DNA from 2 places in the Paenibacillus vortex V453 genome. Region 1 is predicted to be linked to the other one. Evidence: riboswitches for the same ligand, from Rfam matches in the RefSeq annotation. Region 1 holds a riboswitch; the other holds the start of a gene.
What was found. Region 1 has a riboswitch for FMN ahead of PVOR_RS07645 (DMT family transporter). Riboswitches for the same ligand answer to the same signal wherever they lie in the genome.
Positions count from the first base shown of each region.

Region 2: another riboswitch for FMN. It lies ahead of ribD (bifunctional diaminohydroxyphosphoribosylaminopyrimidine deaminase/5-amino-6-(5-phosphoribosylamino)uracil reductase RibD); the one in region 1 lies ahead of PVOR_RS07645 (DMT family transporter).

Region 1 is NZ_ADHJ01000014.1:161,186-168,503, forward strand. Features, by position in the region: gene PVOR_RS31495 (choice-of-anchor I domain-containing protein) at 1-752, shown strand, start outside; gene PVOR_RS07635 (choice-of-anchor I domain-containing protein) at 742-4,602, shown strand; gene PVOR_RS07640 (hypothetical protein) at 4,847-5,233, shown strand; FMN riboswitch at 5,433-5,601, shown strand; gene PVOR_RS07645 (DMT family transporter) at 5,744-6,727, shown strand; gene PVOR_RS07650 (RNA polymerase sigma factor) at 6,942-7,318, shown strand, end outside.
Region 2 is NZ_ADHJ01000020.1:11,857-19,174, forward strand. Features, by position in the region: gene PVOR_RS11855 (spore germination protein) at 1-1,207, shown strand, start outside; gene lysA (diaminopimelate decarboxylase) at 1,325-2,656, shown strand; gene PVOR_RS11865 (peptidylprolyl isomerase) at 2,876-3,307, shown strand; gene PVOR_RS11870 (acyl-CoA thioesterase) at 3,391-3,786, opposite strand; FMN riboswitch at 4,013-4,195, shown strand; gene ribD (bifunctional diaminohydroxyphosphoribosylaminopyrimidine deaminase/5-amino-6-(5-phosphoribosylamino)uracil reductase RibD) at 4,581-5,681, shown strand; gene ribE (riboflavin synthase) at 5,709-6,377, shown strand; gene PVOR_RS11885 (bifunctional 3,4-dihydroxy-2-butanone-4-phosphate synthase/GTP cyclohydrolase II) at 6,423-7,318, shown strand, end outside.

The DNA.
Region 1 (7,318 bases):
GTGTCGCGGAGATTGTGAAGTACAACAAGGACAATGGGAAGCTGTATTTGGTGAACGGCTCTACCCAGCCGGCAAGTTTGGAGATTGTATCTCTTCATGCCGATGGCAGCCTTGTCAAAGATAAACAGATTAACGTAGAGGCCCTGGCGGAAACGGGCAACTTCCAGTACGGCGATCTGACCAGTGTAGACATCAATAACAAGACCAAGAAGGTTGTGGTTGCTGTCCAGGAGCTGGATCATACCAAGCCTGGAAAGGTTCTCGTCCTCGATTATGAGGGCAGCCTGATCACGTCATACGATACGGGCATCCAACCGGATATGGTTAAATACACGTCGGATGGCCGCCATATCCTGACGGCGGATGAAGGTGAGCCTCGCACAGAGACAGCTCCAGATCCGGAAGGCAGCATCACGATCATCGATACAACATCAAGCGAAGTGAGCCAACTGAAATTTGATGATCCGTCGATCATCGATGACAATGTCCACATTCGCGGAGCCGTAGAAACGGATGGCAAGATTATAACAAGCGGACCGAAAACGTCTGCCATCCACGATCTGGAGCCCGAATACATTGCCTTGTCCGAGGATGAGCAGACTGCGTATGTCGCTTTGCAGGAGAACAATGCGATGGCAGTAGTCGATATCGCCTCCAAGTCGATTACATCGGTTCGGGGACTGGGATACAAGGATTTCAATCTAAACGGGGAACGAGCTGGATCTCCTGAAGGACAGCCAAATCAAGTTTGAGAACGTCCCTTTTTACGGGATGTATATGCCGGACGGAATCGCGACCTACAGCGTAAACGGACAGCAATACATTCTGTCTGCGAATGAAGGGGACGCAACCGGCTGGGACGATCGAAGCAATGAAAGTGACGTTGGCAAGTTGAAATCCGGCCTGAATCCATCCTCGGCGGCTGCCCAATTCCTGGCGGACAAAGGGAGTACCTACGATAAGGTTGAGGTTGCCAGCGATATGGGCAATGACGGATTGTACATGTATGGTGCCCGTTCATTCTCCATATGGAATGCAGACCATATGTCCCCCGTCTACGACAGCGGCAGCGATTTCGAGAAGATTACGGCTGAGCGTCTGCCGACATACTTTAATGCAAGTAATGACAAAATCGATCTGGACAGCCGCAGCTCCAAGAAAGGACCAGAGCCGGAATATGTAACGGTGGGCAAGGTAGGGCAGAAAACACTGGCCTTTGTCGGACTGGAGCGTATTGGCGGAGTTATGACATATGACGTAAGTGATCCGTCGGCTCCGACATTCCTGAACTATATCAACACACGCGATTTTACAGCCGGCATTACCTCGGACTCCGGTCCGGAGGGATTGGACTTTATATCGGCTTTCGACAGTCCGACAGGACGTCCCTTGCTGCTGGTTGCCAACGAGGTTAGCGGAACTGTAGCTCTGTTGGAGCTCAAAGTTAGTAGAATCTCGCTGGATAAGTCTTCGCTGACACTGGCTGCAGGCGGTGCCAAGGCGCAGCTGCAAGCGACGGTTGAACCGACTCAAGGCGGTTCAACAGAGCTCGTCTGGAGCTCTACCGATGAAGCGGTAGCCACCGTGGATCAGAACGGACTGGTAACGCCACTGTCCGTGGGTGAAGCCGTGATCACCGTCCTAAGCAAGGACGGTTACGGTGCAGCGGAAGTACCCGTCCGGGTTACGGATGGTTCGGCCGTAGACGAGCCATGGAAGCTGACGGTCATGCATACTAACGATACCCATGCACATCTGAGTGAAGTGGCCAGACGGGCAACGCTGGTCGAGCAAGTGCGCAGCGAGGGCGGAAACAACCTGCTGCTGGATGCAGGGGATGTATTCTCGGGCGATCTGTATTTCACCAAATGGTTCGGATTGGCCGATCTGGCCTTCATGAACTACATGGGCTATGATGCCATGACGTTCGGAAACCATGAGTTCGACCAAGGGACCCAGGCGCTTGCAGATTTCGTGAGCAAGGCACAATTCCCGCTGGTTAGCGCTAACGTGGACCTGAGCCGGGATATCAACATTTCGAACTTGCTTAAAAATCCGGCGTTGATCGACACCCGGCAACCGAAAACGACGGCCAACAGTGGGGTGTATCCTTATGTGACCCTGCTGGTTGACGGTCAGGAGGTAGGGGTGTTCGGATTAACGACCGAAGATACGGCTGAAACCTCCAGCCCGGGTAAAGACGTTATATTCAAGGATGCGGTGACTTCCGCTCAGGCTACGGTGGAAGCTATGGAGAAGGATGGACTTAACAAAATCATCGCCCTTTCCCACCTTGGTTACGCAAGGGACCAGGAGCTTGCGAAGGCTGTTGAAGGCATTGACCTCATCGTTGGCGGTCATACCCATACAACGCTGAATGCACCGGAAGTGGTTATCGACAACGATCACCAGACACCAACGGTTATCGTGCAAGCCAATGAATGGGGCAAATTCTTGGGCCGGGTAGATCTGCAATTTGACAACAACGGCGTTGTCCTCGTTGGGGAAGGCGAGCTTGGCGGCAAGTTGATCCCTGTTGACAATACGGTAGCAGAAGATACGCAGGCCAAGGACATGCTGGATCCTTATAAAGCGGAATTGGAAGAGCTGATGAAGCAGGTTGTCGGTATTGCAGCAGTCGTGCTTGACGGGAATCGCGAGAATGTCCGTTCCAAGGAGACAAATCTGGGCAATCTCATCGCTGACGGCATGCTGGCAAAAGCCAAAGAGCTTAAAAATGCCGATGTGGCTCTAATGAACGGTGGTGGTATCCGCGCCGCCATCGACGAAGGTGAAATCACGATGGGCGAACTGCGTACGGTGATGCCTTTCGGAAATACCCTGTTTGTACTGGATGTTACAGGCCAGCAGTTGAAGGACGGACTTGAGAATGGAATCAGCGGTGCCAAGCTGACGGATTTGCCGGGTAAATTCCCGCAAATCGCCGGCATGAAATTCAAGTGGGATTCAACGGCACCGGCTGGAAACAAAGTGTTTGATGTTCAGATTATGAAGGACGGAAGTTACAAACCTCTGGTACTGTCGGAGACGTACCGCATGGCTACGAACAGCTTTGTGGCCAAGGGCGGGGATGGATACAAATCCTTTGCCGACGCGATTGCCGAAGGGAAATACAACGAGGATCTGGGCTATCCGGATTACGAAATTTTTATGGAGTATGTAACGAAGTTGGGCGGAACCGTATCGCCTAAGGTAGAGGGACGGATTATCGAGCAGAAGAAACCGGCAAACCCTGGTGATGGCGGGTCGTCGCCAGAGCCTGGCACAGGATCAGGCGGATCGGGAGGCGGCGGTTCTGTCACACCGCCAACAACCGGGCCAACGTCTCCTTCGACCGGTGGCAATTCAGCAGCGAACGTGATGACAGGCGATGATCTCAAGATCGACGTCTCCGGTGGGTCAACGGCTCAGATTACCGTTAATGAAGCAGCCTGGAAGAAAGCCGTTGCCGGATTGTCAGCCAGTGGTCAGCAGGAGCTTGTGATTCGGGCTTCCGACCTGACCGGCGCTGCAGAAGCGGCCATACCGGCTGCATGGCTGATTCAAGCGGTGGAACAGAATGAGCAAGCAGTCGTGGTTGTGGAAACCGCTCTTGGCGCTTACCGTCTTCCACTGGCAGCGCTGAATCTGGATGGAGCATTGAAGCAGACACAGGGTTCAAGCAGCCTTCAGGTGAAAGTATCTGTGAGTCCGATTGGCGCCGAGATGGCAAACGATATGTCACGCAAGGCAGCTTCCATGGGTGCAGCTCCGGTGAACGGTACAGCCGTCAAGTTCGGTGTTGCCGTTGGAGCACAGGGGCAAGAGCAAGAAGTGAAAGATTTCGGGAAGAAGATGGTCAGCCGGATTTTACCGCTTCCGGCAGGAGCGAATTCAGATTCCGTTACAGCCGTGATCTATGATGATGCAGCAGGGATCTTCCGATTTGTTCCGGCTGTAAAGACCACATGGAACGGTAAACCTGCCATGGAAGTGAAGCATGCCGGGAACGGCATCTATACGCTGCTGCAGTTCAAGAAGACGTTTACGGATCTTGATGGTCACTGGGCGAAGGAACAGATTGAATCCATGGCCTCCAAACTGCTCGTGAACGGAGTGAATGCGAATGCATATGCGCCTGGCAGAGAGATCACGCGTGCCGAATTTACAGCTATGCTGGTACGCGCCATGGGCCTCAGTCCTGTAATCGAGAGCGGGAAGTTCAAGGATGTCCGTGATGACGCCGCTTATGCTGGCGAGATTGGTGCGGCCTCGCTCTACGGTATTATTGAAGGCGGTAATGGAGGAGCCTTCTCGCCAAACGCCAGCATGACGCGTGCCGAGATGGCCGTGATGCTGACCCGTGCGATGGAGGCGGTGAGTCCATCTGCTCCAGCTGGCAAGGGTACGGACGCTGTTAACAGATTCAAGGATCAAGCTTCCATACCGGCCTGGGCGGCGGCAAATATCGGTCGCTTGGCAGATCAAGGCATTGTGCAGGGTGACCACCGTGGCAACTATGGGGCCCTCGACTCGGTTACCCGCGCTCAAGCGGCGCTGGTTTTGAACCGTGCTCTGGTCCAGCTCCAATGGATGGACTAGAATCAAACTGAAGTCATGCAACCACAAGACCGTCCTTAAGGCTCTCTATGAGCCTTAAGGACGGTCTTTTCGTACAGCATCAAACACAGGAGCAGTCTATTACTGCTGTGAAATTATTGACGTTGTCCGTGTATTGAAGCGCGATCTTGTCCTGCGGTGAAGGTCAGCGCTGCCATGAATTAAACAGAAGCGCCAAGTCACCGATAATATCAGTGAATGAATAAGCTGATAAGGATGTGGCCATATGCGTATCGAATCCGACTATACGAGCTGGAATTCTGCCCGGCTGAAGATCGCAAAGCCGGGGCAGGAAGGGTTTGAAGAGATCTTTCAGAAGAACAAGAAAGAAGAAGAGAACAAAGGCAGGCTTGTGACGGTAAGGGAAGGCGGCTATTTGCGCCAATACATCGTTCAATCGAATGGGAGCAAGATATTGTTAAGCGAAACGAAGCAGTACAAGGATGAGGCTGCCGCCGATTCATCTCATCTCTTGGCGCCTTTGCCTCAAACGGGCGGAATGAGTCTGAATACGAAGGAGGCACTCCATCTGTTGAACCTTCAGGCGGGTGCTGCAGGGATTATAGCTGGAGCCGTATTCGAGACATCACGGGAAAATGGCAAAAAATCATAGTGGTAACTAATTGATACTTGCTGTATAATTCTCAGTAAGATTAGTTGAATGTGAGATTTCTCATTGAATCCGGAGCGAAAATCATTTATTTTGAAAATAGATGTATTTACATGAAACCATTCATGTTATAATTTCAATATATCGACTAAGCTCATAGGAATTATTGGTTAATTAATGCGTTACCAAATAAAACATGAATATGGATCTTCGGGGTAAGGTGAAATTCCTAACCGGCGGTGATGGTTCGTTCCTTAACATGAACGAACCTCAGCCCGCGACTCGCTACGTTCTGGTATTAATATGAATGCAGCGACTGACTTGGTGCAAATCCAAGGCCGACGGTAAAGTCCGGATGGGAGAAGATCAAAGATGAGTTTGCTGTGGAACGGGATAGGAATACATCCGTTTCACAGTAGGCTTGTTTGATCAGCCCCCGTATATGTCGACACATGTCGTCTACGGGGGCTTTCTGCTAGCAAGACCTCCGTATTCAAGACAGGAGAGGGCAAGATGAGTAATGTTAATACCGGAGTCGAGGTTAAACCCTACGATTCCGACACACAGGCAAGCCGACGTTTTAAGGGAGGGTTTTGGCTCGTCGTTTTGGGAGCCGCCCTGTGGGGCGTTGATCCTTTATTCCGGGTCATTCTGCTGAAGAATCTGACTTCTGCTCAGATTGTGTTGCTTAGAACACGTCTATTTATTTCGTTGATAGCTATTCCTGTATTATGGAAGAACCGCATGGAGTTAAAGGGGCTTGGATGGAATCATGTTGGTGCACTGCTGTTCATCTCTTGGGGTGGCTCGGCATTGGCTACCGTCTTGTTTACGATGGGACTGTCGAGCGGCAATCTGAATGCCGTCCTGCTTCTTCAGAAGCTGCAGCCGCTATTTGCCATTATACTGGCCAGCTTGCTGCTTAAGGAGAAGCTCCCCCGTCATTTCGGGATTTTACTCGTGATTGCTCTGGCAGGTACGTATTTGCTGACCTTCGGTTTAACCCTGCCCATTGGACATTGGAATGAATTTATTCAGGTAGGCAGCCTCTTGTCATTAGGCGCAGCAGCCTTGTGGGGCGGTTCAACGGTGATGGGACGCCTGATGGTAGGCAAGCTGAAGTACGAGACGGTAACCTCGCTGCGCTTTGTGCTGGCACTGCCCCTTCTGACCGTCATTACGTGGAGCGAGGGCGCTGCATGGAATATGCCGGCATGGGGTACAGGCGACTTTGCCCTGGTATCCTTGAATCTTATCGGTCAGGCACTGCTGCCAGGTCTTCTAAGCTTGCTTGTGTATTATAAAGGGCTGACTACGACCAAAGCCTCTGTAGCGACACTCGCTGAATTGAGTTTCCCTATGGTAGGCGTGCTCATCAACTGGATCGTATTCCAGCAGGTTGTAACAGGTCCGCAGCTCCTGGGCTTCCTGTTGATCTGGATCGTGCTGTTTATTATATCGAGACAACAATCCGAGGCTTCTCCTTCATTACAGTAATGGAGTAATTTCATATGTGCTTGCAGAAAAGCTGATCCGAAATGGATCGGCTTTTTTTGTCGTGACAAAGTTATTCCATTGGGTTGGTCGTCCTGTGAAAGGATCATTTTTTCGAAAGGTGTGTAGGGTTTTTAGAATTATAGGTGTCTTATATAGTAGCACCTGATCTATGGGGCTGGGTTCACCAAAAGAGATGATTAAGGGGGGAGGATCCATGGAGGATCGGACATTGTTGGATGGGCTTGCAAGGAAAGATCTGCAATGTTTTGAAACTTTGGTTGAGCGCTATTCACGCTACATAGCCGCGGTGGTCGCTAAGGTGGCAGGTGGGCGGTTTAATTCCTACGATGTGGAGGAAATAGCCGGTGATGTACTCATCAGGCTGTGGACAGACGGGCCCAAAATCATTCTGCGCGGGGATAGTCTCAGGCCTTATCTGGCCATAGCCGCACGTAATCATACCCTGAATGCATTGCGAAAAAGACAGCGTATCATTGAATCTGAATTGGAAGATGATGCAGTTTCATGTCCCTCTGCCGAGGCATTGGCTATTCTGCGGCAGGAGAAAGAAACGATAAGCGGCATGGTGCA
Region 2 (7,318 bases), on a different contig from region 1:
GCTCAGCAAGGTAATTGACGAGGTTCTCTCGGGCCTATGCGCCCTGTTCATCGAGGATGCCCATTCCGCCATCATCCTGGACACCCGGAAATATCCGGTTCGGGGACTTGAAGAGCCTGCGGTCGAACGTGTCGTTCGAGGCGCCCGGGACGGGTTTACGGAGACGCTTGTGACCAACGTGAATCTGGTCAGGAGACGGGTTCGTGATCCCGGACTGCACGTGGAGATCATCAAAGTGGGAAGGCGGACGAGAACGGACGTCAGTCTGGTCTTCATCGATGACATAGTCGACCGCACCCAAGTTGAGGCTATTCGCAATAAAATCGAGGAAGTGGATTTGGAAGGATTGCCCCTAGGCGATAAGCAGCTGGAGGAAGCGATTGTGAACAAGGGATGGCACCCCTATCCGCTTGTCAGGTATTCTGAACGGCCTGACGTAGTGTCCTCGCATCTCCTCGAAGGCCGGATCGTGGTCATGGTGGATACTTCTCCGAGTGTGATGATTATGCCGACCACGTTCCTCGATCTCTGTCAGCATGCCGAGGAGAACCGACAGACCCCGTTTATGGGAACGTATCTCCGCTGGATACGCTTTATTGGTATATTTGCATCCATGTTCCTGCTGCCGTTGTGGATGCTCTTGGTGATCCATCCGGAAATGAAGCCACCCGGACTGGACATCCTCGGTCCGCAGAAGAATACGGAAATTCCGATTATTATGCAGTTTCTGATCGTTGAGTTCGGTGTGGACCTGCTGCGGCTCGCTGCCGTTCATACGCCGACGCCGCTGGCCTCGGCGATGGGGTTGATCGCTGCCATTTTGGTTGGCGATATCGCGGTTAAAACCGGATTGTTTGTCAACGAGGTCGTTCTGTATATGGCGGTTGCGACCATCGGGATGTATGCGACCCCGAGTTACGAGCTGGGGCTTGCCAACCGGATGGTCAGACTGATTCTGCTGATTGCCACGGCCTTGTTTGGAGCAAAGGGCTTTGTCATAGGGACCACACTTCTGATCTTGATTCTGACCACCCACCGCTCCTACAACTCCTCTTACCTGTGGCCATTCATACCATTTAGTGCAAAAGCAATGGGCGAAATTTTATTCCGGAAACCGCTGCTGATGTCCAGAAGAAGGCCGGCTATCAATAAAACCCGTGACAACACAAAAATGGGCTCTGACATGAATCCGCGAGGAGAGCATTAACAATAACACAAATGTTGTGTTGAAAAATCCATTTTGCTTCGCTTACGTTGTCTGCTATACTGTGAACAATTATTCGGTTATCCTATTTTGAAACAATGGATCGGAGGAATTGTAAGCATGTTTTTACACGGTACAAGTAAGATCAACGATCAGGGGCATTTGGAAATCGGCGGGTGCGACACATCCGATTTGAAAGCTCAATATGGAACACCACTATATATTGTAGACGAGCAGTCGGTGCGCAACCGCTGTCGGGAATATATCGAGGCATTCAATGCTTCCGGGTTGAAATTCCAAGTCGCGTATGCAAGCAAGGCGTTTTGCGTCATGGCTATGTGCCGCTTGGCGGATGAGGAAGGCATGTCGCTTGACGTGGTTTCCGATGGCGAGCTGTACACAGCGCTGCAAGCAGGATTTCCTGCGGAACGGATTCATTTCCACGGGAACAATAAGACGCCGGAAGAGATTGAAATGGCGCTTGATGCACATATCGGCTGTTTTGTAGTGGATAACGTGATTGAACTGCACATGCTGCAGGCCATTGCAGCCGAGAAGAACCGCACCGTTAACATTCTGCTTCGCGTGACACCGGGTGTTGAGGCTCATACGCATGAGTATATCTCCACAGGTCAAACCGACTCCAAGTTTGGTTTTGATATCGGTAACGGCTCCGCATATGAAGCGGTAAAGCTTGCAGAAGCACAAGGGAACATTAACTTGATGGGCATTCATTCCCACATCGGCTCCCAGATTTTTGAGGTGGAAGGCTTCCAGATGGCCGTTCAGCGTGTTGCCGAGTTTGCTTCTTCTGTAAAAGAAGGCTTGGGCGTTGTGTTCAAGGTTGTAAATCTTGGCGGCGGGTTTGGTATCCGTTATGTGGATGGAGACACTCCGCTTCAAGTATCCCAGTATGTAAAAGCGATTACGGATGCGGTGAAAACTCACTTTGCTGGTCTGGGTTCCGAGCTTCCTGAAATTTGGGTGGAGCCGGGCCGGAGCATCGTTGGCGATGCAGGCACCACGCTGTACACGGTGGGCACAAGCAAGGATATTCCAGGCGTACGCAAATATGTTGCCGTAGATGGCGGGATGACGGACAATCCTCGTCCGGCGTTGTATGAATCGAAATATGAAGCAGTGCTTGCCAACCGTGCTAACGATAAGGTTGAAGAAACCGTGTCCATCGCTGGCAAATGCTGTGAGAGCGGGGATATGCTCATCTGGGATCTGGATCTTCCGAAGGTAGAGACAGGTGATTTGCTGGCTGTATCCTGTACAGGTGCCTACAACTACTCTATGGCAAGCAACTACAACCGTATCCGCAAGCCGGCAGTCGTATTTGTGAAGGATGGCCAGAGCAATCTGGTCGTACGCCGCGAGTCGCTTGCAGACATCATCAGTAACGACATCGTGCCTGCGAATGTGGCAAAAGAAACCGTAACGAGCTAAATAATCACCTCAGTTAGATATGAAAAGCCATTCCATCAGAGGGCCCGCCAATGCCTCAGGGCTGCGGTCAGGGCTCTTTGGTGTGCCTGTTCAGCTCGACAGGGCGGGTGCGCGAGGACAAGTTCATTTTGCTTCGAGGCTCAATTCATAGTAAACTATAAAATGCATTATGTAACAAAACTACTGAAGCGGTCTAATAACGGAAGGAGATACACCTATATGGCAAAAAAAGCGAAGATCACACTGGAAAACGGTAAAGAGGTATTGCTTGATCTGTTTGAGAACGAGGCGCCGAACACGGTAGCCAACTTTGAGAAATTGGCTAACTCCGGTTTTTATAACGGCCTTGTATTTCATCGCGTAATCCCTGGCTTTGTCGCTCAAGGCGGCTGTCCGCAAGGAACAGGTGCCGGCGGTCCGGGTTATACCATCAACTGTGAGATTAACCCTAACAAACATGAGCGTGGAAGCTTGGCTATGGCGCATGCAGGCCGTAACACAGGCGGCAGCCAGTTCTATGTATGCTACGAGCCGCAGCCGCATCTGGACGGTCAGCATACTGTGTTTGGTAAAGTTGTGGAAGGCATGGAGTACGTGGATGCATTCAAGGGCCGCGACAAAATGGAAAAAGTAGAAGTATACGAAGCGTAATTGTTAGCTTCCGGATTGGACAGGCGCACCTTAGGGTGTGCCTGTTTTTATGATGATGGTAATTAGAAAATCGGGGATGCGGATTACGAAGGAAATAATCTGCGAAGCTCCTCCGGAACTGATCTGCTTTTGCGAGTATGGGGATCCATGGCTACACTGGTTACCTCTGCATCTGCACACAGTTCACCTTCCTTGTTGTGGATCTGCTGCAGCATGACATAACTCGTCCGTCCGACAGATTTCGGCTCGGTCGAGATGGTCAACCGATCGCCTTGACTGCACTCCTTGCGATAATTGATATTAATGTTGACGGTTACGGTTTGGACACCGAGTTGTTTTAGCACGTCATACCGGAGGTCCCCAGCCTCGTACCATTCTTCTCGGCCCCATTCGAGATACTCCAGGTATTTAGCATTGTTTACATGTCCATTGACGTCAATTTCCGTAGGTCGGACGATGATGTCCAGGGATGTTTTCATCGTTGTTTGCTCCTTTTTAACAGAGATCAATACCTCATGTTTATCCATCAATTATGTTCTCTCTTACGACAGGATACTCCTGCTCCCAGCGCATCATTTAAGAAAACAGCAGGTCATGGGAAATGGATATTAAAGTTATGTGACTTAAAAAAAGTTAGTGGTTTTTCCTTGCAATTTTTAAAAGGTGGTGATAAGATTCATCATAAGATAAAACAACTTCATAAGTTTAATCCTTCGGGGCAGGGTGAAATTCCCTACCGGCGGTGATGAATGCAGTGGGCTTAACGTAATGTTAGCCAATGACTGCATCTTAGTCCGTGACCCGGATACGTGTGTGAATGACACCGTATGCGGTGGACCTGGTGCAAATCCGGGACCGACAGTATAGTCTGGATGGGAGAAGGAGTGAAAGACACATTGGCGGCAGCAAGTGCAGTCGTGTCTATGCACAGATCGTGACATGCGTTATGTGCAGGTTTTCACATGCGAATCAAAGCAGGCTTTGGCGATTATTTGTTGTCGCTGTGTATGGCTTTGAGTTGTTTGTTGTAGGCAAAACCTGCGTTCATGACGGTTATTTACCTTGTCATCCTTTAACTTCTATCAAGCCCTGTTCCGGATTCTTCTGAATCTGAAGCAGGGCTTTTTTAGATATCAGAGAGTATGCCCCCTTTGAAACAGGGGCTTTTATGATATCGAAAGACCAATTACTGCTAACTGCAGTCTAACAATGTGGAATGTACATCGATCACTTTATTTTTTATGGAGGTTGTGAGAGGGGGCCCATGTGTACCATGGATATCGTCAACGATGAATTCTATATGTCACTTGCACTGGACCTGGCCGAACGTGCTCAAGGACAGACGGGTATCAACCCGGTTGTCGGCTGTGTCATTGTGAAGAATGGTGCGCTTGCAGGAGTGGGAACCCATCTGGAGCGTGGAACCCCGCACGCCGAGATTCATGCTTTGAACATGGCCGGAACCAAAGCGGCTGGCAGCACGGTGTATGTGACGCTGGAGCCTTGCAGCCACTACGGAGCGACACCTCCTTGCAGCGAAAGGTTGATCGCCGAAGGGGTCAAGCGGGTGGTCGTGGCGTGTGAGGACCCGAATCCGCTCGTTGCGGGCAAAGGCATCCAGATGCTGCGGGCAGCCGGAATCGAGGTCGTGACAGGGATCTTGAGAGAACGTGCGCTTCGCTTAAACGAAGCCTTCATTAAATTCATTACGACGGGTCAGCCGTTCGTCACGTTGAAGACAGCAAGCACGTTGGATGGCAAGATTGCATCGAAAACCGGTGACAGCAAGTGGATATCGAGCGAAGAATCCAGGGAGCTAGTTCACACACTTCGTCATCGTCATCAAGGCATTATGGTCGGGGTGTCCACGGTTATTGCGGACAATCCAAGCCTGACAACGAGACTGAGTGTTGGAGGGCTGCATCCGGTCAGGATCATTGTGGACTCCAGCCTGCGAATGCCGCTTGATAGTCATGTGGTATCGGACGGAACGGCGCCCACATGGATTTTGACAACGGAGCAGGCAGATGAAGGCAAGCGGACATTGCTGGAGGAGCGGGGAATTCAAGTGATCCCATGCGGGGAAGGTCCGCGCGTTGATCTGAAGGCGGCCATAGCGAAGCTCGGCCAGATGGGCATTTCCTCGATTCTGCTTGAAGGAGGCGGCACACTGAACGGCGCCATGCTGGAACAGAAGCTTGTGGATCGGCTTATCCAGTTTATTGCCCCAAAAATCATTGGAGGGTACGATGCTCCGGGGAATTTCATGTTTAGCGGTTATGAGCAAATGAACCAAGCCATCGTGCTGACAGGGCTTGAAAGTAAAAGACTGGGCGACAATATTTACATCACCGGCATTCCGGTCTGGATGTAAGACATCGGGAAGGAAGGAGGGAAGCCTGTGTTTACGGGATTGGTTGAGGAAATAGGTGAGATGAGGCGAATTGGCCGCAAAGGCGAAGCCATGCTGCTGAGCATTTCGGCCAGCCGGATCATGGAGGATTTGAAGCTGGGTGACAGCGTTTCGGTCAATGGCGTATGCTTGACTGCAACGACGATAGATCGAGGGATATTTACGGTTGACGTGATGCCGGAAACCTATAGAAATACCAACCTTAAGGAGCTTCAACCAGGTGGAAAGGTGAATCTTGAACGGGCAATGGCGGCCGGAGGCAGATTCGGGGGCCACATCGTCCAGGGACATGTGGATGGAGTCGGCGTGATTCGCAGCGTGCAGGCTGATCAGAATGCGGTGGTCTATGAGATTGCACCTTCGCAAGATGACTTGTTTAAATACATCATCCCCAAAGGCTCGGTTACACTGGATGGAATCAGCTTGACCGTTGTGAAAACAACGGATTCCTCCTTTACGGTTTCCATCATCCCCCACACGCTGGCCGAGACTGTGCTGGCCTATAAAAAAGCGGGCGATACGATTAATATCGAATGCGACATTCTTGGTAAATATGTGGACCACTTGCTGCATTACGGCTCGGAGGGTGCGGGCAGCAGACGTGGGCCGAACCCGGGAATCAGCAGGGATTACCTTGCCGAGCATGGATTTGCCTAGCTGATATTCATACAGGTATCTCCATGAGAAGAAGGAGGAGTAGCAATGGAAGAGCGCTTTTCATTTCATACCATCGAAGAGGCGTTATCAGATTTGAAGGAAGGCAAGGTTGTCATTGTAGTAGACGATGAAGACCGTGAGAATGAAGGGGACTTCATCGCACTTGCCGACAAGGCAACTCCGGAAGTCATTAATTTCATGATTACAGAAGGCCGGGGGCTGGTATGTCTGCCGATGACGCAGTCCCGGGCACAGGAGCTTGATCTTAAACCGATGGTTACCCAGAACACGGACTATCATGGAACGGCCTTTACGGTTTCTATTGATCATAAGCATACCACGACAGGCATCTCCGCTTATGAACGGTCCGTGACCGTTCGGGGCATCATGGATTCAAGCGCAACCGCGGCTGATTTTCGCAGACCGGGGCATATGTTTCCCCTTATAGCCAAAGACGGCGGAGTCCTTCGCCGGGCCGGCCATACAGAGGCTGCTGTAGATCTTGCCAGATTAAGCGGGTCCTATCCTGCCGGGGTCATCTGTGAGGTGATCAAGGAGGACGGTACAATGGCACGACTTCCGGATCTGGTGGAGATTGCCAAGAAACATGACTTGAAGCTGATCAGCATCAAGGATCTGATTCATTACCGCAATGAGAAGGAAAAGCTTGTCCAGCGAGAGGTATCTGTACGGATGCCTACCGATTTCGGCGTGTTCCAGGCTGTTGCCTATACCAACGATGTGGACAATAAAGAGCATATTGCCTTGGTGAAAGGGGAGATTGACGGCAGCGAGCCTGTCCTGGTGCGTGTGCATTCCGAGTGCCTGACAGGTGATGTGTTTCACTCCCATCGCTGTGACTGCGGTCCTCAATTCGAGGCGGCACTCCGTCAAATCGATGAGGCGGGAAGAGGCGTTCTTCTCTACATGCGTCAAGAAGG